One region of the Streptomyces sp. NPDC020379 genome, then DNA from elsewhere that is predicted to be linked to it. Evidence: riboswitches for the same ligand, from Rfam matches in the RefSeq annotation. Region 1 holds a riboswitch; each other region holds the start of a gene.
What was found. Region 1 has a riboswitch for cobalamin ahead of ACH427_RS09535 (HoxN/HupN/NixA family nickel/cobalt transporter). Riboswitches for the same ligand answer to the same signal wherever they lie in the genome.
Positions count from the first base shown of each region.

Region 2: linked by a shared signal. The riboswitch ahead of ACH427_RS08580 (CoA-acylating methylmalonate-semialdehyde dehydrogenase) and the one ahead of ACH427_RS09535 (HoxN/HupN/NixA family nickel/cobalt transporter) in region 1 are both predicted to bind cobalamin.
Region 3: linked by a shared signal. The riboswitch ahead of ACH427_RS17840 (ribonucleoside-diphosphate reductase subunit alpha) and the one ahead of ACH427_RS09535 (HoxN/HupN/NixA family nickel/cobalt transporter) in region 1 are both predicted to bind cobalamin.
Region 4: linked by a shared signal. The riboswitch ahead of metE (5-methyltetrahydropteroyltriglutamate--homocysteine S-methyltransferase) and the one ahead of ACH427_RS09535 (HoxN/HupN/NixA family nickel/cobalt transporter) in region 1 are both predicted to bind cobalamin.

Region 1 is NZ_JBIRVR010000005.1:318,380-324,294, forward strand. It holds gene ACH427_RS09520 (cytochrome P450) at 292-1,491, shown strand; gene ACH427_RS09525 (YIP1 family protein) at 1,647-2,252, opposite strand; gene ACH427_RS09530 (amino acid permease) at 2,327-3,895, opposite strand; cobalamin riboswitch at 4,073-4,292, shown strand; gene ACH427_RS09535 (HoxN/HupN/NixA family nickel/cobalt transporter) at 4,312-5,454, shown strand; gene ACH427_RS09540 (NAD-dependent epimerase/dehydratase family protein) at 5,537-5,915, shown strand, end outside.
Region 2 is NZ_JBIRVR010000005.1:95,986-101,900, reverse strand. It holds gene aceA (isocitrate lyase) at 1-253, opposite strand, end outside; gene ACH427_RS08585 (short-chain fatty acyl-CoA regulator family protein) at 633-2,036, shown strand; cobalamin riboswitch at 2,120-2,298, shown strand; gene ACH427_RS08580 (CoA-acylating methylmalonate-semialdehyde dehydrogenase) at 2,529-4,028, shown strand; gene ACH427_RS08575 (acyl-CoA dehydrogenase family protein) at 4,052-5,200, shown strand; gene ACH427_RS08570 (enoyl-CoA hydratase/isomerase family protein) at 5,197-5,915, shown strand, end outside.
Region 3 is NZ_JBIRVR010000012.1:130,032-135,946, forward strand. It holds gene ACH427_RS17835 (ribonucleotide-diphosphate reductase subunit beta) at 1-641, opposite strand, end outside; gene ACH427_RS17840 (ribonucleoside-diphosphate reductase subunit alpha) at 641-3,019, opposite strand; cobalamin riboswitch at 3,176-3,317, opposite strand; gene mctP (monocarboxylate uptake permease MctP) at 3,829-5,454, opposite strand; gene ACH427_RS17850 (DUF3311 domain-containing protein) at 5,451-5,729, opposite strand; gene ACH427_RS17855 (hypothetical protein) at 5,841-5,915, opposite strand, start outside.
Region 4 is NZ_JBIRVR010000021.1:79,543-85,457, forward strand. It holds gene ACH427_RS24860 (LysR family transcriptional regulator) at 146-1,057, opposite strand; gene ACH427_RS24865 (TDT family transporter) at 1,128-2,264, shown strand; gene ACH427_RS24870 (helical backbone metal receptor) at 2,212-2,952, opposite strand; cobalamin riboswitch at 2,990-3,213, shown strand; gene metE (5-methyltetrahydropteroyltriglutamate--homocysteine S-methyltransferase) at 3,251-5,557, shown strand; gene ACH427_RS24880 (hypothetical protein) at 5,899-5,915, shown strand, end outside.

The DNA.
Region 1 (5,915 bases):
GGGTCAAGGCCGCCTGCGCCACAGGTCGGCGCCGGGTCCGTAGCGATACGGATCCGGCGTCGCCCGTGCGCGTTCCGCTGTTTGCGGGTGCTCGATGTCCCGGCTGAGGTTTCTCTGTCCCTGCGGGCCGGTTCGCCGCCTGCGGCGGGAGCGCCTGCGGGCGCGTCCTCAATCGCCGGACGGGCTTGTCGTGGCTGATGTGAGTGCTGACCGGACGGGCTGGATGTGGCCGATGTGAGTGGTGAACAGCCCGTGCCGGGCCTCGAATCCGTCCGTCTAGAGTCGTCTCTCATGCAGAACACCGCCTCCTTCGACGTCAACTCGTTGACCACCGATCCGTACGGCACCTACGCCAAGCTGCGCGAGGCCGGGCCCGTCCATAGAGTCACCGGCGCCGACGGCCGGCCCGCCTGGCTGGTGACCCGTTACGACGACGTGCGCCAGTGCCTCGCGGATCCCCGCCTGTCGCTGGACAAGCGCAACGCCAAGCCCGGCAACTACAGCGGCTTCTCGCTGCCTCCGGCGCTGGACGCGAACCTGCTGAACATGGACCCGCCCGACCACACCCGTGTGCGCCGCCTGGTGGTGAAGGCGTTCACCCCCGGCCGCGTCGACAAGCTCCGCGCCCCGGTGCGCCGGGTCGCCGACGAACTCCTCGACGCCGTCGAGGCCGACGGGCGCGCCGACCTCCTCGCCGCCTACGCCGGACCGCTGCCCATCATCGTCATCTGCGACCTGCTGGGCGTACCCAAGGAGGCCCGCCTGGACTTCCGCGCCTGGACCGACGCGATGATCGCGCCCGACCCCGAGCGGCCGCACCTGATGAAGGAGGCCGTCGGGAACCTGGTGCGCTTCTTCACCGGACTGATCGCGAGCAAGCGCGCCGAACCCGGCGACGACCTGCTCTCGGACCTGATCGCGGTCCGGGACGACGAGGACGGCGACGACCGGCTCTCCGAGGACGAACTCACCTCGCTCGCCTTCCTCATCCTCTTCGCCGGCTACGAGAACACCGTCCACCTCATCGCCAACTCCGTCCTCGCCCTCCTGGACCACCCGGCCCTGATGGAATCCTTGCGCTCGGATCCGGCCGGACTCGGCGCGGCGGTCGAGGAGTTCAACCGGTGGGACGGCCCTTCACCGCTGTCCATCCGGCGATTCCCGCTGGAGGACATCGAGATCGGCGGGGTCACGGTGCCCGCGGGCGAGACCGTGCTGCTCGCCATCGCCTCCGCCAATCGTGATCCTCGTCACTTCGCCGATCCGGAACGGCTGGATCCGAACCGTGATCGTTCCGGGCATCTGGCGCTGGGCCACGGCATCCACTACTGCCTGGGAGCGCCGCTGGCCAGGATGGAGACGGAAACGGCGCTGGCAGTGCTGCTGGAGCGGTTCCCCACTCTGGAACTCGGTGTTCCGCGTGAGGAGGTCAGGTGGCGGCCCTCGGTGCGGGCGCGTGGCTTGATTTCGCTCCCCGTGCAGTGGTCATAGAAAAAGCCGAACAGGTTTTTGATGCATGACCCATCCTTGATGAGGTAGAACTGTGCGTGAGCCCGCCCGGTGTGCATCCCCCGTCGCACCGGGCGGGCCTTCGACTTCCGCCACGGATCTCCTCCGTGCGCGACGGCCGCCACCGGGCCGGAGCCTCAGCCGCCGGCCGGGAACTTCAGCAGGGCCGTCGCCGCCAGCATCTGAATGCTCACCGCCGCCACCGCCTTGTGCGTCGGCAGGTGGTGCTGGCCCCGGATCAGCAGCGCGGAGAACGCGTAACCGAAGCCCGCGGTGATCCAGGCCGCCGCCCGCACGGGATAGGAACCGCCCGGCAGCCAGGCGTCGAGCGCCAGCCGTGGCAGGTCCGTCGCCCAGAAGATCACCACGAACAGGGTGACCGTCGGGCCGAACCTGCCGTTGCCGCCGAGCCTGCGGGCGATCGCGTGCGTGGCGACGCCCAGCAGCAGGCTGGCGAGGAGCAGAACACCGTCGGCGATGGCCACCGCCTCCAGGGCGAGTGTGGGGCTGACGCGCCACTGCGCCCGGAAGTCGCCCCTGCCCAGCGTCCCCAGCAGCCCGGCGACCAGGCACAGGAATGTCGCCGCACCCCAGACGCTGCGGTCCCGGGCCTCGTCGAGCACTTCGACCGGCCGGAACCACAGCCCGAATATGAGGCGGTGCCAGAGCAGTCTGCGCGGTGCCGCGCCCGGGGCGTGCGGTGAGGAGGCCGCGGGCGCGGAGGGTGAGGGGGTCACAGGCATGGATGCAATTTCTATCACCGAGCGGCCCGGCCACCGGTGGCCGGGCCGCCCGGCTCCGCGCCCATGAGGCGACGTCAGACCGGTTCCGGCGCCCTGGGATCGGTGTCGGCACCCGGGCCCGCGCCCGGCCCGGCGTCCGGGCCGGGGCCCGCGTCGGGGTCCGCTCCCGGGCCCGTGGAACCGTCGGGGTCGGCGCCCGCGCCTGGGTCGGGCGCGGGCAGGTACTCCTCGGAGATCTCGCGCGGGCCGAACGGCCACACCTTCTCGTGGCGCGCCCAGAGCACAAAGGCCACACAGCCCGCGGCCACCCAGGCGAGCGACCATTCGATGGGGTGCCGGCCGGGGGAGTTCTTGTCCGCGTAGCCGTAGATCACCAGCCAGCCCACGAGCGCCACCAGACTCGGCAGCGGGTAGAGCCACATGCGGTACGGGCGGAGCAGCCCCGGCTGCCGGCGGCGCAGCACCGACACCGCCACCACCTGGGCCAGTGCCTGGACGATCACCATCACGGTCGTGAGCAGCTGGATCAGCGTGGTGAGGTCCGTATGACGGCCGATCAGGAAGCCGATGCCGGTGATGACCCCCATCGACGCCAGGCTCAGCACGGGGAAGTGGTGGCGCGGGTGCAGGCGTCCGAAGGAGCGGAAGAAGACCTTGTCCCGCGCGGCGTCGTAGGGCACGCGGGAGCCGCCGAGGAGGCCGGTGAGGACGGAGGCGACGGCCGTGAGGAGGATCAGCGCCGTGACCGTCCGGGCCGCGCCCTTGCCCCAGGCCGTCTCCAGGACCGCGGAGGCCACGGAGGAGTGCGCGGTGGAGTTCTCGTCGAGCATCTGCTTCCAGTCGACGACCCCCAGCGTGCCGATCTGGAGCAGCAGATAGATCGCCATGATGCCGAGGATGGAGTAGATGATGGCGCGCGGCATCGTGCGCCCGGGGTTCTTGATCTCCGCGCCCATGTAGGCGGCGGTGTTGTAACCGAGGTAGTCGTAGATGCCGATGGTCAGGCCCGCCGCGAAGCCGATCCAGAAGTGATTGGTCGTCAGCTCGAAGGCGTGGGCCGGGTAGGTGAAGGCGCGGTGGGGGCTGAAGTGGGTGAACGCCGCGACGATGACGAGGACGACCGAGGCGATCATCACCGCCCACAGCACCACGGTGAGCCGCGCGATGTTCTCGACCCGCCGCCACAGCGCCGCGACGATGGCCACGATGACCGCGAGCCCCACGAGGTCCCCGGCGGTCTGTCCCATGCCCGGCCACAGATAGCCGAGATACTGCACGAAGCCGATGATCCCCGTCGACATGCCGAGCGGGATGAACAGCATGGCCGTCCACACGAACAGGAACGGCATCAGCTTCCCGCTGCGGTACTGGAACGCCTGCCGCAGATACACGTAACTGCCGCCCGCCCCCGGCAGCGATGCCCCCAGCTCCGCCCAGATCAGCCCGTCGGCGAGCGCCAGCAGTGCGCCCGCGACGAATCCGATCACCGCCTGCGGGCCGCCGAACGCCGTCACCATCAGGGGGATGGTGACGAAGGGTCCGATACCGCACATCTGGCTCATGTTGATGGTGGTGGCCTGGAACAGCCCGATCCGGCGTACGAATCCGACCCGGTGCTCCGGTCCCTGCCCGGTGTCCGCCATGGGTGTGCCCTCTCTCTGCCGGACGGGGTGACCCGTCAACTGCACTGGTAGCACCGGCCCGCGGGGCACGTCCAGCATCGGCGCTCCGGAACGGCGGGCGGGCCGTGAAAGCCCCGAGGAAGCTGTTGCCTGGCTATGGCAACTGCCACTTCTTTGCCACTTGTGCCGGTCAGGGCGTTAAGGTGGCCCGGCCGTGGTGCTCGGGAAGACCGGTGACGGACCCTCGTGGTCCCACCCCGGAGCGGCCCTCGCCACTGTGATCGGGGAGTTACCGTCCCGTTCCGCGCGCCTCCCACGGGCGCGTGGAGCCACTGGCCGCAGCCGGCTGCCGGGAAGGCAGGGGCGGGCGCGAGCGAACCCGTAAGCCAGGAGACCGGCCACGGCATCTCACGAGAAGATCCACGAGGTGCTGGAGCGTGACCCGCAAGATGACCCTGCCCACCCGAACCCCCGCCGGGCCCGCGGCCGGCGGCCCGCCCGCCTTCCGCTGGCGCCGCCAGGACACCGTCCGCACCGCCGGCCTCCTGGGCGTCATAGCCGCCCTGCACGTCGTCGCCTTCGGCGTGCTCTACCTGCTCGTCGTCCCCGACCACTACACCGTGGACTCCAAGGTCTACGGTGTCGGGCTCGGCGTCACCGCCTACACCCTCGGCATGCGGCACGCCTTCGACGCCGACCACATCGCCGCCATCGACAACACCACCCGCAAGCTGATGGCCGACGGCAAGCGCCCGGTCTCGGTCGGCTTCTGGTTCGCCCTCGGCCACTCCAGTGTGGTTGTCGTCATGGCGGCGCTGGTGGCGGGCGGCACTCAGCTCGCCGGGAAGCTGATGGACGAGGACTCCACCACCCACCAGACCCTCGGCGTCGTCGGCACGTCGGTCTCCGGCGGCTTCCTCTACCTCATCGCCGCCCTCAACCTCGTCGCCCTCGCGGGCATCCTGCGCATCTTCCGCGCGATGCGCGAGGGCCGTTACGACGAGGCCGAGCTGGAGCAGCACCTGGACTCGCGCGGCTTCATGAACCGCGTCCTCGGCCGCTTCACCCGCTCCATCACCCGCCCGGGCCAGATGTACCCCCTGGGCTTCCTCTTCGGCCTCGGCTTCGACACGGCCACCGAGGTCACCCTCATGGTGATGGCGGGCAGCGGCGCGGCCGCCGGGCTGCCCTGGTACGCGATCCTGTGCCTGCCGCTGCTGTTCGCCGCCGGGATGAGCCTCTTCGACACCCTCGACGGCACGTTCATGAACTTCGCCTACCAGTGGGCGTTCTCCAACCCCGTCCGCAAGGTCTACTACAACCTCACCATCACCGGCCTGTCGATCGCCGTGGCCTTCCTCATCGGCACCATCGAGCTGGTCACCGTGCTGCACGACAAGCTCGGCATGAACGACGGGGTCACCGGCTGGATCTCCGGCCTCAACCTCGACAACGTCGGCTTCGTCATCGTCGGCCTCTTCGTGGTGGTCTGGGCGGCGGCGCTCGCCTACTGGCGGTTCGGCAAGGTCGAGCAGCGCTGGGCGGCGCGCGCGGCCACGGCCACGAGCGAGACGGGCTGACGGCCGGCGCGGTTCTTACGGACCGGTGACGGGGCGGCGCCGGAACGGGCGCCCCGCGGCCCGCGCCCCTAACGTCGAGGCCATGCGCGTACTCGTCACCGGAGGCGCGGGCTTCATCGGCTCGCACATCGTCACCGCACTCACCGACCGCGGCCACCGGCCCGTCGTCCTCGACGCCCTGCTGCCCGCGGCCCACCCCGAGGCACCGCCCCGGCCCGCCGGCGTCGAGTGGACCGGCGCCGACCTCCGCGACCGCGCGGCCGTGGCCGGTGCGCTGCCCGGCATCGACGCCGTCTGCCACCAGGCCGCGATGGTCGGCCTCGGCAAGGACTTCGCCGACGCGCCCGCCTACGTGGGCTGCAACGACCTCGGCACGGCCGTGCTCCTCGCGGAGATGGCCGCCGCGGGCGTACGCCGCCTGGTCCTCGCCGGCTCCATGGTCGTCTACGGCGAGGGCCACT
Region 2 (5,915 bases), 220 kb from region 1:
CCTGCAGTCCGGCCTTGACCATCTGCACGGCCTGGCCGCCGGTGAGTGCGCCGAGGGCGTGCACGTAGTCGCGCTCGTGCAGCTGCCGCCACAGGCGCTCGGCCCCGCGGCGGGCCAGGGTGTGCTCCTCGCGGACGCTGCCGGACAGCCGGATCACGTCCTCGGCGCCGTAGGTCCGCTCGATGCCCTTCCAGCGCGGGTCCGTCGCCCACCGCTCCGCCAGTGCTTCCGCCGCCGTCCGTGCCTGAGCCATGATCGTCTCCCGCTGTCGCGTTCCGTCAATTCTGCGAAGGGGAATCGCTCCCCTTCGGGTGCGGCCCGCCGTGCCCTCGACCATGCGCGAAGGCCGCGTGCTGATGGCGGTCGGGCTGCCGGAAGTGCCGGGATCTCCGACGTCAGGGCATGAATCAGGCCCGGTTCCGGTTCTCCGCCGTGGTTCCGGCGGGCCGCGTTACGACTCTGGCAGTGGCACTGAGTGCCATCAACCGTGGCTCTTTGCCAACTGTTGCAAATCTTTTCGGCGCGTTCTGCCAAGTCTGCGAAGGTTCGCTTCCGTGCCTCCCGTGCATAGACTCGCCGCCATACAGGACGTGAGCGAGCTTTGGATCCTCGACGGCGGACGGGAGACGGCGGTGAGCAAGACCTATGCCGGAGCCCGGCTGCGGAGGCTGCGGGAGGAGCGGCGGCTCAGTCAGGCCGAGTTCGCCCACGTCCTGGCCATCTCCCCCAGCTACCTCAATCAGATGGAGCACGACTCCCGGCCACTGACGGTCCCCGTACTGCTGCGCCTGACCGAGGCGTTCGGCGTGGAACCCGGGTTCTTCTCCGGGCTCGACACCACCCGGGTCCTGGCCGACCTTCGGGAGGCGCTGGCCGACGAGATCGCCGACGCCCGCATCTCGCCGGTTGACCTGTCAGAACTCGCCTCCCGCCTGCCGGCTGTCGCGGACGTCCTGCTCGATCTGAGCCGCCGCAACCAGACGTTGACCGAGCGCCTGGCCGAGGCCGCGGACAACCGGCGCGGCGCGGCGGCCCCGCCCGCGCCCCGGGCTCCGCACGAGGAGATCCGGGAGTTCTTCTACCGCCGCCGGAACTACCTCCACGACCTCGACCTGGCCGCCGAGAACCTGGCGACCGACCTCGGCATCCGCCCCGGCGGAGTCCTGACCGCGCTGTCCGCCCGGCTCACCGACAAGCACGCCGTGCGGCTCGCCACGGACTCCGACCAGTTGCACCACTACGACCCCTCGCGCCGGACCCTGCATCTGTCCAGCCGGCTGCGCCCCGGCCAGCGGGCCTTCCGGATGGCCACCCAACTGGCCCTGCTCGAACTCTCCCCGGAGCTCTCCGCGCTCGCCTCGGAGGACTACGACCAGACCTCCCCCACCTGGCGACTCGCACGCATCGGCATCGCGAACTACGTCGCCGCCGCGCTGATCCTCCCCTACCGCGCCTTCCACGCGGCGGCGGAGGAGATGCGCTACGACATCGAACGCCTCACCGACCACTTCGGGGTCGGCTACGAGACCGTCTGCCACCGCCTCAGCACCCTCCAGCGCCCTCACCTGCGCGGCGTGCCGTTCTCCTTCGTCCGCGTCGACCGCGCCGGCAACATGTCCAAGCGCCAGTCCGCCACCGGCTTCCACTTCTCCCGCGCCGGCGGCACCTGCCCCCTGTGGAACGTCTACGAGGCATTCACCACTCCCGGCCGCATCCAGGTGCAGATCGCGGCCATGCCCGACGGACAGCGCTACCTGTGGACCGCCCGCACCGTCACCCGGCAGCGCGGCGGCTGGGGCGAGCCGGGCAAGACGTACGCCATCGGACTGGGCTGCGAGATCCGGCACGCCGCCCGGCTCGTCTACTCCGACGGCCTCGACCTCGACAACGCCTCCGCCGCCACCCCCATCGGCATGGGCTGCCGCGTCTGCGAACGCCTCGAATGCCCGCAGCGGGCCGTACCGCCGCTGGGCCGGCCACTGGCCATCGACGAGAACAGCAGCACATTCGTGCCCTACCCCGTGGCCGAGCGGTAATACGGAGGGGGCGCACGGAACGACGGGCCTTGCCCATGCACAGGACGGCAGGGCGACGAGGCTGGACTTACTAGGACGTCCAACTATATCTTCGTGACCAAGGCCCGCGGTGCAGGGAAGCCGGTGTGAATCCGGCACGGTCCCGCCACTGTGACCGGGAAGTGTGCCGTCCAGAGCACGCCACTGACGCGACGCGTCGGGAAGGCGGGCGGCATGCGGTGATCCGGGAGTCAGGATACCGGCCGCGGGGTGTTCCGTGTTGTCCACGAGGATGGAGCAGACACGCATGGCACCGGTCCGTACCCACGACCCTGGTGATCCGGCGGGGCACGCACGCATGTCCGCTTACGCGTAACGCGTTCTCGTGACGCTCCGACGGCTTTCGAGCCTTCGCGTCCCACGGCAGCCGCACGCGACGCACCTCACCCGGTGCCGTCGCCGGCCGGCCGTGCCATCCCCGGATCTCATCCGACCTGACGAGAGCAGGCTTCCATGGTCCGCGAACTGACACACTTCATCGCCGGCAAGCACACCCCGGGGGCGTCGGGGCTCTTCACCGACGTGTACGACCCCAACACCGGCGCCGTACAGGCCCGGGTGCCCCTGGCCGGGCGCGAGGACACCGCGGCCGCGATCGCCGACGCGGCGGCCGCGCAGCCGGAGTGGGGCGAGTGGAACCCGCAGCGCCGCGCCCGCGTCCTGCTGAGGTTCCTGCAGCTGATCGAGGGCGAACGGGAGGCGCTCGCCCGCCTGTTGTCCGCCGAGCACGGCAAGACGATCGCCGACGCCCACGGCGACATCCAGCGCGGCCTGGAGGTCGTCGAGTTCGCCGCGGGCATCCCGCACCTGCTCAAGGGCGAGTTCACGGACAACGCGGGCACCGGCATCGACGTCCACTCGCTGCGCGGCCCCCTCGGCGTCACCGCCGGGATCACCCCCTTCAACTTCCCCGCGATGATCCCGCTGTGGAAGGCCGCGCCCGCGATCGCCTGCGGGAACACGTTCGTCCTCAAGCCCTCCGAGCGCGCCCCGTCCGTGCCGCTGCGGCTCGCGGAGCTCTTCCTCGAGGCGGGGCTGCCCCCGGGCGTGCTCAACGTGGTCAACGGTGGCAAGGAAGCCGTCGACACCCTGCTGGAGGACCCCAGGGTCCAGGCGATCGGCTTCGTCGGATCCACCCCGGTCGCGGCGCACATCTACGCCACCGCCGCCGCCCACGGCAAGCGCGCCCAGTGCTTCGGCGGCGCCAAGAACCACATGGTCATCATGCCGGACGCCGACCTCGACCAGGCCGCGGACGCCCTGATCGGCGCCGGGTACGGGTCGGCGGGCGAGCGCTGCATGGCGATCTCCGTCGCCGTCCCCGTCGGCGAGGAGACCGCCGACGCCCTGGTCGCCAAGCTCAAGGAGCGCATCGGCGCGCTGCGCATCGGCCGCTCCGACGACCCGGACGCCGACTTCGGCCCGCTGGTGAGCCGGGACGCGCTCGACCGCGTGCGCCGCTACGTGGACATCGGCACCACGGAGGGCGCCGAACTGGTCGTCGACGGGCGCGACTTCGTCCTCCCGGGCCACGAGAACGGCTTCTTCGCCGGGGCCACGCTCTTCGACCGCGTCTCCACCGGCATGCGCGTCTACCGGGAGGAGATCTTCGGCCCGGTCCTCTGCGTCGTCCGCGCCGCCGACTACGAGGAGGCCCTGCGGCTGCCCAGCGAGCACCCGTACGGCAACGGCGTGTCCCTCTTCACCCGGGACGGGGACACCGCCCGCGACTTCACCCGGCGGGTGAACACCGGCATGGTCGGCGTCAACGTGCCCATCCCCGTACCGGTGGCTTACCACACCTTCGGCGGCTGGAAGCGCTCCGGCTTCGGCGACCTCAACCAGCACGGCCCGGACGCGATCCGCTTCTACACCCGTACGAAGACCGTCACCTCGCGCTGGCCCTCCGGGGTCAAGGAGGGCGCGAGCTTCACCATCCCCACGATGCGGTGACGACGGTGACGACGACACTGACCATGACCGGCACCATGCTCTCCGAGGAGCAGCTGGCAATCGCCGAGACGACGCTGGACTTCGCCGAGGAACACCTCGCCCCGCACGCCGTCGCCTGGGACCGGGACAAGCACTTCCCCGTCGACGTCCTGCGCAAGGGCGCGGGCCTCGGACTGGGCGGCGTCTACGTCCGCGAGTCCTCCGGCGGCTCCGGCCTGACCCGCTCCGACGGCGTCGTGGTCTTCGAGACCCTGGCGACCGGCTGCCCATCCATCGCCGGCTACCTCTCCATCCACAACATGGTCGCCTGGATGATCGACCGCTACGGCGACGAGGCCCAGCGCGCCCGCCTGCTCCCGGCCCTGTGCTCCATGGACTTCCTGGGCAGTTACTGCCTCACCGAACCGGGCACGGGGTCCGACGCGGCCGCGCTGCGCACGCGCGCCGAGCGCGACGGCGACCACTACGTCCTCACGGGCGTCAAGCAGTTCATTTCCGGCGCGGGCACCTCGCACGTCTACATCGTGATGGCCCGCACCGGCGAGCCGGGCCCCAGGGGTGTCACGGCCTTCATCGTCGAACGTGACGACCCCGGGCTGTCCTTCGGGCCGGACGAGAGGAAGATGGGCTGGAACGCCCAGCCCACCCGCCAGGTCGTCCTCGACGGCGTGCGCATCCCGGCCGACCGCCGGCTCGGCGCCGAAGGCGACGGCTTCCGCATCGCCATGCACGGCCTGAACGGCGGCCGGCTCGGCATCGCCGCCTGCTCCCTCGGCGGGGCGCAGAGCGCGCTCCACCGCAGCCTGGCATACCTCGCGGACCGTGAGGCGTTCGGAGCGCCGCTGCTCGACGCGCAGGCCCTGCGGTTCAGGCTCGCCGACATGGCGACCGAGCTGACGGCCGCCAGGGCGCTCGTCCGCCAGGCGGCGGACGCCCTGGACCGGGGGCTCCCGCAGGCCGCACAGCTGTGCGCGATGGCGAAGCGGTTCGCCACCGACACCGGCTACTCGGTGGCCGACAACGCCCTCCAGTTGCACGGCGGCTACGGGTACCTCAGCGAATACGGCATCGAGAAGATCGTCCGTGATCTCAGGGTGCACCGGATCCTGGAAGGAACGAACGAGATCATGCGCCTCATCGTGGTCCGCGGACTCACGGAGGCCGTGCGATGACGACGGACGGCACCGACAGCGTCCTGCTGCGCACCGAGGGACGCGCGGCGTACCTCACCCTCAACCGCCCCAAGGCCCTCAACGCCCTCACCCACGCCATGGTGTGCCGCATCGACGAGGCCCTGGCCGAGTGGGCGAAGGACCCCGCTGTCGAGACGGTGGTCGTCACGGGCGCGGGCGAGCGGGGACTGTGCGCCGGCGGCGACATCCGGTCCATCTACGAGGACGCGCGCACCGGAGGGTCGGCGTCGGCGGACTTCTGGCGGGACGAGTACCGGCTCAACGCCCTGATCGCCCGCTACCCCAAGCCGTACGTGGCCGTCATGGACGGCATCGTCATGGGCGGCGGCGTCGGCGTCTCCGCGCACGGCAGCGTGCGGATCGTCACCGAGCGCTCGCGCGTGGCCATGCCCGAGACGGGCATCGGCTTCGTCCCCGACGTCGGCGGCACGTACCTGCTCGGGCTGGCCCCCGGCGAGCTGGGCACCCATCTGGCCCTGACCGGTGCGGTGGTGGGTGCCGCGGACGCCCTGCTGTGCGGGCTCGCGGACCACTACGTCCCGTCGGCGCTGCTGCCCGAGCTGGTCGCCGGCCTGGCGCAGGCGTCCGTGCACGACGTCCTCGCCGCGCACGTCCGTCAGGCGCCGCCCGGCGTACTGGACGCCCAGAGGGAGTGGATCGACCACTGCTACGCCGCCTCCACGGTGGAGGAGAT
Region 3 (5,915 bases), on a different contig from region 1:
GTCTCGTCACGGAACACCCAGTTGGTGCCGGTGGCCAGGCCGTGCAGCAGACCGCGCGAGCGGAACCAGTAGACGTACGCGAAGGCGCCGTAGAAGAACAGCCCCTCGATGCACGCCGCGAAGCAGATCAGGTTGAGCAGGAAGCGACGGCGGTCGGCCTTCGTCTCCAGCCGCTCCAGCTTCTCGACCTCATTGATCCACTTGAAGCAGAACTGGGCCTTCTCGCGGATGGACGGGATGTTCTCCACCGCGGCGAAGGCGGCGGCGCGGTCGTCCGGGTCGGGGAGGTAGGTGTCCAGCAGCGTCAGATAGAACTGGACGTGCACGGCCTCCTCGAACAGCTGCCGCGAGAGGTACAGCCGCGCCTCGGGGGAGTTGATGTGCTTGTACAGCGTCAGCACGAGGTTGTTCGCCACGATCGAGTCACCGGTCGCGAAGAACGCGACCAGGCGGCCGATCATGTGCTGCTCACCCGGGGACAGCTTGGCGAGGTCGGCGACGTCGGAGTGGAGGTCGACCTCCTCGACGGTCCAGGTGTTCTTGATGGCGTCGCGGTAGCGGTCGTAGAAGTCCGGGTAGCGCATCGGCCGCAGAGTGAGCTCGAAGCCGGGGTCGAGCAGGTTCTTCTCGGTGGAGCTCATTACTGGCAGGCCTCGCAGGACTCGGGGTTCTCAAGGGAGCAGGCGACGGCGTCCGCGTCCGGGGTGGCCTGCTGTACGGGGATGGTGGCGGCGGCACCGGCGGAGCGCGCGATCCGGGTGGCCGGGCGCGAGCGCAGGTAGTACGTCGTCTTGATGCCCTGCTTCCAGGCGTACGCGTACATCGAGCTGAGCTTGCCGATGGTGGGCGACGCCATGAAGAGGTTCAGCGACTGGCTCTGGTCCAGGTACGGCGTACGCGCCGCGGCCATGTCGATCAGGAAGCGCTGCGGGATCTCCCAGGCGGTGCGGTAGAGGTCGCGCACCTCCTGGGGGATCCACTGCATGTCCTGGATCGAGCCGTTGGCGTCGGTCATCGCGTCGCGGGTGGTGCGGTCCCACACGCCGAGCTTCTTCAGGTCCTCCACCAGATAGGTGTTGACCTGGAGGAACTCCCCGCTGAGCGTCTCGCGCTTGAAGAGGTTGGAGACCTGCGGCTCGATGCACTCGTAGACGCCCGCGATGGACGCGATGGTGGCCGTCGGCGCGATCGCCAGCAGCAGCGAGTTGCGCATGCCGACCTGGGCGATGCGGGCGCGCAGCGCCTCCCAGCGGTCGGCCCAGCGCTGCTCGGCGTTCGGGTAGTGGTCGGGGTGCAGCACGCCGCGGGCGGTGCGGGTCGCGGACCAGGCCGGGTGCGGGCCGTGCCGCTCGGCGAGATCGGCGGACGCCTCGTAGGCCGCGAGCATGATGCGCTCGGAGATCCGGGTGGACAGCTCCTTCGCCTCGGGGGAGTCGAAGGGCAGCCGGAGCCGGAAGAAGACGTCCTGGAGACCCATCAGGCCCAGGCCCACCGGGCGCCAGCGGCTGTTGGAGTTGCCGGCCTGCTCGGTCGGGTAGAAGTTGATGTCCACGACGCGGTCGAGGAACGTCACGGCCGTACGGACCGTACGGTCGAGCTTCTCCCAGTCCATCTCGCCGTCGGTACCCAGGTGCTGCGCCAGGTTGACCGAGCCGAGGTTGCAGACCGCCGTCTCGCCGTCGTCCGTGACCTCGAGGATCTCGGTGCACAGGTTCGAGGAGTGGACGACCTTGCCGGGCTCGGCGGTCTGGTTCGCGGTGCGGTTGGACGCGTCCTTGAAGGTCATCCAGCCGTTGCCGGTCTGCGCGAGGGTGCGCATCATCCGGGAGTACAGCACGCGCGCCGGGATCTGCCGGACGGCCTTGCCCTCGGCCTCGGCCTTGCGGTACGCGGCGTCGAACTCGTCGCCCCACAGGTCGACCAGCTCGGGCGTGTCGGCCGGGGAGAACAGCGACCAGTCGGCGTCCGCCTCGACGCGGCGCATGAACTCGTCCGGGATCCAGTGCGCGGTGTTGAGGTTGTGCGTGCGGCGGGCCTCCTCACCGGTGTTGTCGCGGAGCTCCAGGAACTCCTCGATGTCCGCGTGCCACGTCTCCAGGTAGACACAGGCCGCGCCCTTGCGCCGGCCGCCCTGGTTGACCGCCGCGACGGAGGCGTCGAGCGTGCGCAGGAACGGCACGATGCCGTTGGAGTGCCCGTTGGTGCCCCGGATCAGCGAGCCGCGCGAGCGGATGCGGCTGTAGGACAGGCCGATGCCGCCGGCGTGCTTCGACAGGCGCGCCACCTGGTGGTAGCGGTCGTAGATCGAGTCCAGCTCGTCCAGCGGCGAGTCCAGCAGATAGCAGGACGACATCTGCGGGTGGCGGGTGCCGGAGTTGAAGAGCGTGGGGGAGGAGGGGAGGTACGACAGGGTGCTCGTCAGCCCGTAGAGCTCGGCGACGTCCTCCAGGGCCCGCACCGAGTGGTCCTCGGCCAGGCCGCAGGCCACGCGCAGCAGGAAGTGCTGCGGGGTCTCGATGACCTGCCGGGTGATCGGGTGGCGCAGCAGGTAGCGGCTGTGCAGGGTGCGCAGGCCGAAGTAGCCGAAGCGGTCGTCGGCGCCGTCGGCGAGCGCCTTCTCGACGAGCTCGTCGAGGCGCGCGGCGTGGGTCGCCACGAAGGCGGCGGTGTCGTCGGCGATCAGGCCCTCGCGGTGGCCGGTCGCGACGGACGCGGAGAAGGAGACGGCGCCCTGTCCGGCGGCCTCCTCGGCGATGGCGAGGGTGAGCAGGCGGGCCGCGAGCTTGGAGTACTCGGGCTCCTCGGCGATCAGGCCGGCGGCGGCCTCGGTGGCCAGGGACCGCAGTTCGGCCTCGTCCGAGCCCGGGTGGCGGCCCCGCAGCGCGGCGGCGGCGACCTTTCCGGGGTCGGTGGCGGACAGATCGGCGGTGAGGTCGGTCAGGGTGCGCAGCAGCGCGGTCCCGGGGCCGCCGGTCGCTTCCGCGGATGCTGAGACCGGATCGGCGGGCGCGATGGTCACTGAGGCTCTCCCTCGCTCGGCAAGGGGCCGGGCGGGTGGCGCGCGACGGGCGCGTACGGGCATGCCTGAGGCATCAGGGCATGCTCGTAGCGTCCATCGGCCCAACCCGCGAGGCCCGGACGAATACAAAACGCCCGGTGCGAGCCGGTGCGGCTCAGCGGTGGGCGTGCTGTCGGCAGGTACTCGGACTCCTGCATGCGTCATTACGGCATACATGCACCGTTGCGGGACAGTTCCGGATTTCCACCGGATTCCCCTGCGACGACAGCGAGGACGAGCATACATCTAGTGCTGGCCGTCGCACGCACCACCACATCTTGTGTCGCGCGGTAATCGCGCGGGTCGGAATGTGCTAACAGGGCCTGCCCGCAAGGGGCATGGCGAAGGGCCGCCACGCGCCCTGTCGGGCGCGCCGCGGCCCTGGGTGGGGCGCGGGGTGGGTGGGGGTGCGGCGGTGCGTCTGGGGGGTGCCTGGGGGTGTCGGCGGGGGCTTTTCCTCTGCCGGGGCGCGTGCCCTGGGTCCCCGGCCGCGAGTTCCGCTGCCTCCCCCCAGACACCTCGTCCGGGGGTGCCCCCAGCGGTGGGAGCGGCCTGCGGACGGGTCCTCAAACGCCGGACGGGCTGGATGTGCGGACCGTAGCCAGCACATTCAGCCCGTTGGGGGCACCTCCCAGCGGTAGCTGGGGGAGATTGAGGACAACGCGCGAAGCGTGTTGCGGGGGTCCGGGGGCTTGCCCCCCACGCGGCGGAGCCGCACATCGATGCGGCCGGGAAGGGACGGGGCAGGGGAACAAAGCCCGCCGCAGGCGTCAGTGGCCCCCTGGTGCCCCCGCCGTCGCGGGAGGCAGTTCCTCCACCACCCCCGGATCACCCACATCCGCCGTGTAATCGGACGCCTTCGTCTCGTCCACCCCGTCCGGGACACCCACCGCCTTGAACACCACCGTGAGCACCACCGCGACAAGCACATTCAGGACGAATGCCGTAAGCCCGATATACCCCTTCTCTCCGATGAATGGAATAAGGTTCGTATTCCCGAAATGGTCCTGAGTCGCACTGGGTGTGTCATATGCCCGCCACGTCCCGTATGCCATGCCGACCGCCCACCCCGCCAGCAGCCCCCACCGGTGGAACCAGCGGGTGAAGAGCCCGCCCACGAGCGCCGGGACGGTCTGGAGGATCCAGATGCCGCCGAGCAGCTGGAAATTGATCGCGACCGTCTTGTCCATCGTCAGGACGAAGACGAGCGCGCCGACCTTCACCAGCAGTGAGGCGAGCTTGGAGACCTTCGCCTCGCGCTCGGGCGAGGCGTCCGGCCGGATGAAGTCCTTGTAGATGTTCCGGGTGAAGAGATTCGCCGCGGCGATGGACATGATGGCCGCCGGCACCAGCGCGCCGATCCCGATCGCCGCGAAGGCGACGCCCGTGAACCAGTCCGGGAACATGTCCTCGAAGAGCTGCGGGATGGCCAGCTGGCCGTTCTTCACCTTGACGCCCGCGGCGATCGCCATGAAGCCGAGCATGGCCAGCAGGCCCAGCATCAGCGAATAGAGCGGCAGGATCGTGGTGTTGCGGCGGATGACGTCGCGGCTCTTGCTGGAGAGGACCGCGGTCACCGAATGCGGATAGAGGAACAGCGCCATCGCCGAACCGAGCGCGAGCGTCGCGTACGCCCATTGCGCGTCCGGACCGCTCACCAGGGAACCGCGCGGTTTGCCCGTCGCCGGATTCTTCTCGGCGAAGGCGTCCCCGGCCTTCGCGAAGATGTGCTCGAAACCCCCCAGCTTGATGGGGATGTAGATGATGGCCACGATGATCACGATGTAGATCAGCGCGTCCTTGACGAAGGCGATCAGCGCGGGAGCCCGCAGTCCGGCCGAATAGGTATAGGCCGCGAGCACGCCGAACGCGATGAGCAGCGGCAGGTCCTTCATGAACCAGTTGGACCCGCCACCGACCCCGAGCACGTCCAGCACGGCCTGAATGCCGACGAGTTGGAGCGCGATGTACGGCATGGTCGCGAGCAGCCCGGTCAGCGCGAGCGCCAGGGAGAGCCCCTTCGACCCGAACCGGCCGCGCACGAAGTCCGAGGACGTCACATAACCGTGCTTGTGCGCCACCGACCAGAGCCGGGGCAGGAAGGTGAACACCAGCGGATAGCACAGGATCGTGTAGGGCACCGCGAAGAATCCCGCGGCGCCGCCCGCGTAGATGGCCGCCGGCACGGCGACGAAGGTATAGGCGGTATAGAGGTCGCCGCCCAGCAGGAACCACGTGATCCAGGTGCCGAACGAACGCCCGCCCAGCCCCCATTCGTCGAGGTTGTCCGCGTTCTCCGCGCGCCGCCACCGGGAGGCGACGAACCCCATCACCGTGACGACGAGGAAGAAGAAGATGAACACGGCGAGCGCCACGCCGTTGACGCCGTCCTTCACGCCCGCTCACCCGCCTTACGGATCCGCTCGTTCCGCTCGTGTCGTCGCACGAGCGTGTACGCGATGACGGTGAGCGCGGTCGAGATCAGCACCCACAGCATCTGGTACCAGTAGAAGAACGGGATCCCGATGAACGCGGGCGTGAGCCGCGCGTAGGAGTCGACCCACAGCATGGCGACGAAGGGAATGGCGAGACACACCCCGGCCACGACCATCGGCACCGTGACAACGGGCCCGCGCCCGCGCTCCGGTGGCTCCATCGGTGGTTCTGTCATGGTGGCGACTCCCCCCTAGGTGATCACTGCGTGATGCGCAGGAAATCTAGGTCAGGGTCCTGCTGGGAGTCACCCCCTGTCCGCATATCGGTATGGCAACGTCATCTGAGGTCAGATGGCGGGCCTCGGCCGTACGCAAGCCTCCAGCGCGGCTCGAACGGCATTCATGCCGCGCTGAGTTGCTCC
Region 4 (5,915 bases), on a different contig from region 1:
GTGCTGGATGTTCTGGCCACGGTCCGCACATCCAGCCCGTTGGGGGCACCTCCCAGCGGTAGCTGGGGGAATTTGAGGGCAACGCGCGAAGCGTGTTGCTGGGGGTCTGGGGCGCAGCCCCGGTTCCGGGAAACGCGAGCCCCCTTCACCCCCGCGTCAAAGACAAAAGCTCCCGCCCCGGCCCCACCGGCACATGCCCCACCCGCCACACCGCCCGCAGATCACGCCGCAGGCGAATCCCCACCGGCACCTCCACGAGCCGCCGGGAAGCGAGCTCCTCACCCACCGCGAGCTCGCTCAGCACAGAAGGCCCCGCGCCACTCACGACGGCGGACTTCACGGCCGTCGTCGACGACAGTTCGAGCAGCGGGACGGCGAGACCGCCGTGAGAAGCGAGCGCGGCGTCGAGCACCTGCCGCGTCCCCGAGCCGCGTTCGCGCAGGATCAAGGGGGTGGCCGCCAATTCCGAAGGGGGCAGCGGAGCGCGGCGGCGGGCCCACGCGTGGGAGGGGGCCACCACGACGACGAGCCGGTCGTGGCCGACGACCGCGCCGTCGAGGCCGGCCGGCACGTCCAGGCCCTCGACGAAGCCGAGGTCGGCCTCACCGGCGCGCAGCCGGTCGGCGACGGCGGCGGAGTTCCCGGCGAGCAGCGAGACGGCGGTGCCGGGCAACTGCCGGTGCAGGGCGATCAGCCAGCCCGGCAACAGGTATTCGGCGATGGTCATGCTCGCGGCGACCCGCAGCCGCGAGTCCCGGCGCCCGCGCAGCGCCCGCGTCCCCGCGTCGAACGCCTCGGCGGCCTCGACGACCCGCCCGGCCCAGTCGGTGACGAGCGCCCCCGCGTCGGTGAGCCGCGAGCCGCGCGGCGAGCGTTCGACCAGGGCCACGCCGAGCTGTCGCTCCATGCCGCGGATCCGGCTGCTGGCGGCCGGCTGGGTGATGCCCAGCTCCTTCGCCGCCCGCCCCAGGCTGCCCAGCCGGGCCACGGCGAGCAGGAGCTCCAGCGCCCCGAGATCGGGCACCCGGTGGGCGAGAGGGCTGCTCGGATCGCTCATAAACCCAGCTTATGCCCTCATAGACCGATGGCCTCTGGTTGCACGGAGTGCCATGGGCAATCGTGGAGGCATGACCACGCTCGTCCACCCCAGCCCCACCCCTCTCACGCGTCACGAACCGCGGCCGGGTGTCCGCCACCTCGGCCCGAACTGGTACGCCGCCGTGATGGGCACCGCCATCGTCGCGGGCGCCGGAGCCGCGCTCCCGGCCCACTCGCCGGGGCTGCGGGTGGCGTACGAGGCCGTCTGGGCGCTGGCCGCCCTCGCCCTCCTCACCCTGCTCGCCGCCCGCGCCGCGCACTGGGCGCGCCACGGTGACCAGGCCCGGCGGCACCTCGCCGACCCGGGCGTCGCGCCGTTCTACGGCTGCCTGGCCATGGCCCTGCTCGCCGTCGGCGGCACCACCCTCTCCGTCGGCTCGGGCGTCATCGGCACGTCCGCGGCCGTGGCCGTCGACTCCGTCCTGTGGGTGGGCGGCACCGTGCTCGGGCTGGTCGCCGCGGCGGGCATCCCGTATCTGATGGTGACCCGGCACCGGGTCGAGCCCGGCGCCGCCTCGCCCGTCTGGCTGCTGCCGGTGGTCGCCCCCATGGTCTCCGCCGCGAACGGCCCGGCGCTGGTCGCGCACCTGCCGGCCGGGCAGTGGCGGGCGGCGATGCTGCTGGGCTGCTACGCGCTGTTCGGCATGAGCCTGCTGATGACGCTCGCCATCCTGCCGATGCTCCTCTCGCGGCTGGTGCACCACGGCCCGCTGCCCCTCGCGATGACCCCGACCCTCTTCCTGGTGCTGGGCCCGCTGGGCCAGTCCACGACGGCCGTGAACAACCTCGCCGACGCGGCACCGGGAGCCGTCGCGGCCCCGTACGCGCACGCGATGTCCGCGTTCGGCGTGCTCTACGGCGTCCCGGTGATGGGCTTCGCGCTGCTGTGGCTGGCGCTGGCCACAGCCATGGTCGTGGGTGCCTTCCGGCGCGGGATGGGCTTCGGGATGACGTGGTGGGGCTTCACCTTTCCCATCGGCACCTGCGTCACCGGCGCCGCGGCGCTCGCCCGCCACACCCACCTGCACGCCTTCACCTGGCTGGCCGTCGGGCTCTACGCCCTGCTCGTCGCCGCCTGGGCGGTCGCCGCGGCCCGCACCCTGCACGGGCTGGTCAACGGCCGGCTGCTCGCAGCGCCGCGGCCAGCACCCGCGGTGCTTCGGTGAGCGAGGGGCCGTACCACGTGAGGTGACGGCCGCTGACCAGCGCGTACGGCAGCCCGGGGAACGCCTCCGGGCCGTCGTCGGCACTGAAGCGGTACGGCTCGTCCGGCAGCACGACCAGCTCGGCGCCGCACGAGGTCAACTCCTCCAGGGGCACGCGGGGATAGCGCTCCGCGTGCCCGGCGTACGCGTGCGCCACCCCGAGCCGGGCGAGGACGTCCCCGGCGAAGGTGTCCCGGCCCAGGACCATCCACGGCCGCCGCCACACCGGCACCACCGCCCGCACGGCGCGGCCCGTGGCCCGTACGTCCCGCCACGCCTCCTCGGCCTCCGCCAGCCACGCCGGCCGCTCCAGCCCGCACCCCGCCACCAGCACCCGCTCCAGCTCCGCGAACGCCTGCTCCAGCGTGCGCACTTCGGTGACCAGCACCCGCAGGCCCGCCGCGCGCAGAGCGGCGAGGTCGGGGGCGCGGTTCTCCTCCTCGTTGGCGAGGACGAGGTCGGGCGCGAGGGCGGCGATACGGGCCACGTCGGGGTTCTTCGTGCCGCCGATCCGCGTGACGCCGAGCCCGGCGGGGTGCTCGCACCAGTCGGTGGCACCGACGAGCAGCCCGGGCGCGCTGACGGCCACGGCCTCGGTGAGCGAGGGGACGAGGGACACCACGCGCCGTACGGCAGTACGAATGGCCATGATCACAGAGTACGCCCGGGCGGCAACTCCTGTGACTATGCTGGCCGGTGCAGCTGGTTCGCCCCGTCCGCCAGTCGGGAGCGTCGCAAGAGGGAATCCGGTGCGAATCCGGAACTGCCCCGCAGCGGTGAGTGGGAACGAAAGCGGTCATACGCACTGGACGCCGTCCGGGAAGCGACCGCCGGTAGGTGACCGGCCCCTCGACGAGGGACCGGGGCGCGCCCGCGAGTCCGAAGACCTGCCACTGCCCGTATGCCCGCACGGGGTACGGACCGCACGAACTCCGGAGGAGAGTTCCGTGAAGCAGACGCATGTCGCACGTGTGAATCCCACGCTGCACGGCTATCCGCGGCAAGGCCCGGGCCGTGAGCTGAAGAAGGCCACCGAGAGCTATTGGGCCGGCCGCCTGGGGGCGGAGCAACTCCTGGAAACCGCCGCCGCATTGCGTGCCGCGGCCCGCGAGGAGCTGCGCGAGGCGGGCATCACCGAGGTGCCCACCGGTGACTTCTCGTTCTACGACCATGTGCTGGACACCGCCTGGGCGGTCGGCGCCGTGCCCGAGCGGCACCGGGCGGCGGCCACAACCGAGCTCGACGTCTATTTCGCCATGGCCCGCGGCACGGCGGACACGCCACCGCTGGAGATGACGAAGTGGTTCGACACCAACTACCACTATCTCGTACCGGAATTGGGCCCCGATTCGGAATTCACGCCCGATTCCCGTAAGCAGGTCGGCGAATTCCGTGAGGCATGCGACGCGGGCCTCACCGCCCGGCCCGTGCTGCTGGGTCCCCTCAGCTTCTTGCTGCTGGCCAAGCCCGCGCCCGACGCCGGCGCGGACTTCGAGCCGCTGACACTCCTGGACCGGCTGCTGCCCGTCTACGCCTCGCTGCTCGCCGACCTGCGGGCGGCCGGAGCGGAGTGGGTGCAGCTGGACGAGCCCGCGCTCGTGCAGGACCGGCCCCGGTCCGTGCTGAACGCCACCGCCCGCGCCTACCGCGAGCTCGGCGCGCTCACGGACCGCCCCCAACTGCTCGTCGCGTCCTACTTCGACCGGCTCGGCGACGCCCTGCCGGTGCTCGCCCAGGCCCCGGTCGAGGGGCTCGCGATGGACTTCACCGGTCCCGCGGCCGCCAATCTCGAAGAGCTGGCCGCGCTCGGCGGGCTCCCCGGCAAGCGGCTCATCGCGGGCGTCGTCGACGGCCGCAACATCTGGGCCGCCGACCTGGAGCGGGCCCTCTCCACCCTCGCCACCCTGCTCGGCCTGGTGGACCGGCTCGATGTCGCGCCGTCCTGCTCCCTGCTGCACGTGCCGCTCGACGCCGCCGCCGAACGCGACCTCGACCCGCAGATCGCCCGCTGGCTCTCCTTCGCCCGCCAGAAGACGGCCGAAGTCGCCATCCTCGCAAGGGCCCTGAGCGAGGGCCGCGAGGCGGTGGCGCCCCAGCTCGCCGCCAACCGCGCCGCCCTCGCCTCCCGCGCGGGCTCCGCGCTGACCCGCGACGCGGCCGTACGGGACCGCTGCGCGGCCGTCACCGCCGAGGACACCCGCCGCCCGCAGCCGTACCCGGAACGGGCCGCCGCCCAGCGCGCCCGGCTGGACCTCCCGCCGCTGCCCACGACCACCATCGGCTCCTTCCCGCAGACCGCCGAACTGCGCCGCGCGCGGGCCGATCTGCGTGCCGGGAAGATCACGGCCGATGAGTACCGGGAGCGGATCGCCGCCGAGATCCGCGAGGTGATCGCCTTCCAGGAGAAGGCCGGCCTCGATGTGCTGGTGCACGGCGAGCCCGAACGCAACGACATGGTCCAGCACTTCGCCGAGCGGCTGAACGGCTACCTCGCCACCCGGCACGGCTGGGTGCAGTCCTACGGCACGCGCTACGTCCGGCCGCCGATCCTCGCCGGTGACGTCTCGCGGCCCGCCCCGATGACCGTCGAATGGACCCGCTACGCCCAGTCGTTGACCCAGCGCCCCGTGAAGGGCATGCTCACCGGCCCTGTCACCATGCTGTCCTGGTCCTTCGTCCGCGACGACCAGCCGCTCGCCGAGACCGCCCGCCAGGTGGCCCTCGCCCTCCGCGACGAGGTCGCCGACCTGGAGGCCGCGGGCACCGCCGTGATCCAGGTCGACGAGCCGGCCCTGCGCGAACTCCTGCCGCTGCGGGCCGCCGCCCGGCCCGGCTATCTGGACTGGGCCACCGAGGCGTTCCGCCTCGCGACCAGCGGCGTCCGCGCCGACACCCAGATCCACACGCATATGTGCTACGCCGAGTTCGGCGAGATCCTCGCCGGGATCGAGGCCCTGGACGCGGACGTCATCAGCCTCGAAGCGGCGCGCTCACGGATGGCCGTCGCCGACGAGCTGGCGGCCGCGGGCTATCCGCGCGAGGCGGGCCCCGGTGTCTACGACATCCACTCACCGCGCGTCCCCCCGGTCGAGGAGATCGCCGAACTCCTGCGGCACGCGCTGCGCGCGGTCCCCGCGGAGCGGCTGTGGGTCAACCCCGACTGCGGCCTGAAGACCCGCGCCCCGGAGGAATCGGGCCCGGCGCTGGAGAACGTGGTCGCGGCGGCGCGGCAGGTACGCGCGACGCTGCGCTGACCTGCCCGCCTCGATGACGGCCCGCCGCTCTTGGGGGAGAGCGGCGGGGTGGGCCGGGGGTTCTTTCTTCTGTACGGGTGACTCTCCCGCATGATCTCACTCGCCCATGCATGGACCGGGTCGACGGCGAGACCGGTCCCTTCCGGCGCTTGCGTCATCGGTTGAAGGGGGCTTTGCGCCATCGTGCGCTGTTCGACGCAGGTGGAGTGACCGTGATTCGGCCAAGCCTGTGGTGAGTGTCCCCCTCGCAGTGATATCGAACTAACGTTCCCGCGTGCTGGATCGACCGACCGGCATGGTGACGGAAGGGAACACCTATGCGCACAGCAAGACCCCTGTCCGTGGCAGCTGTTGGCCT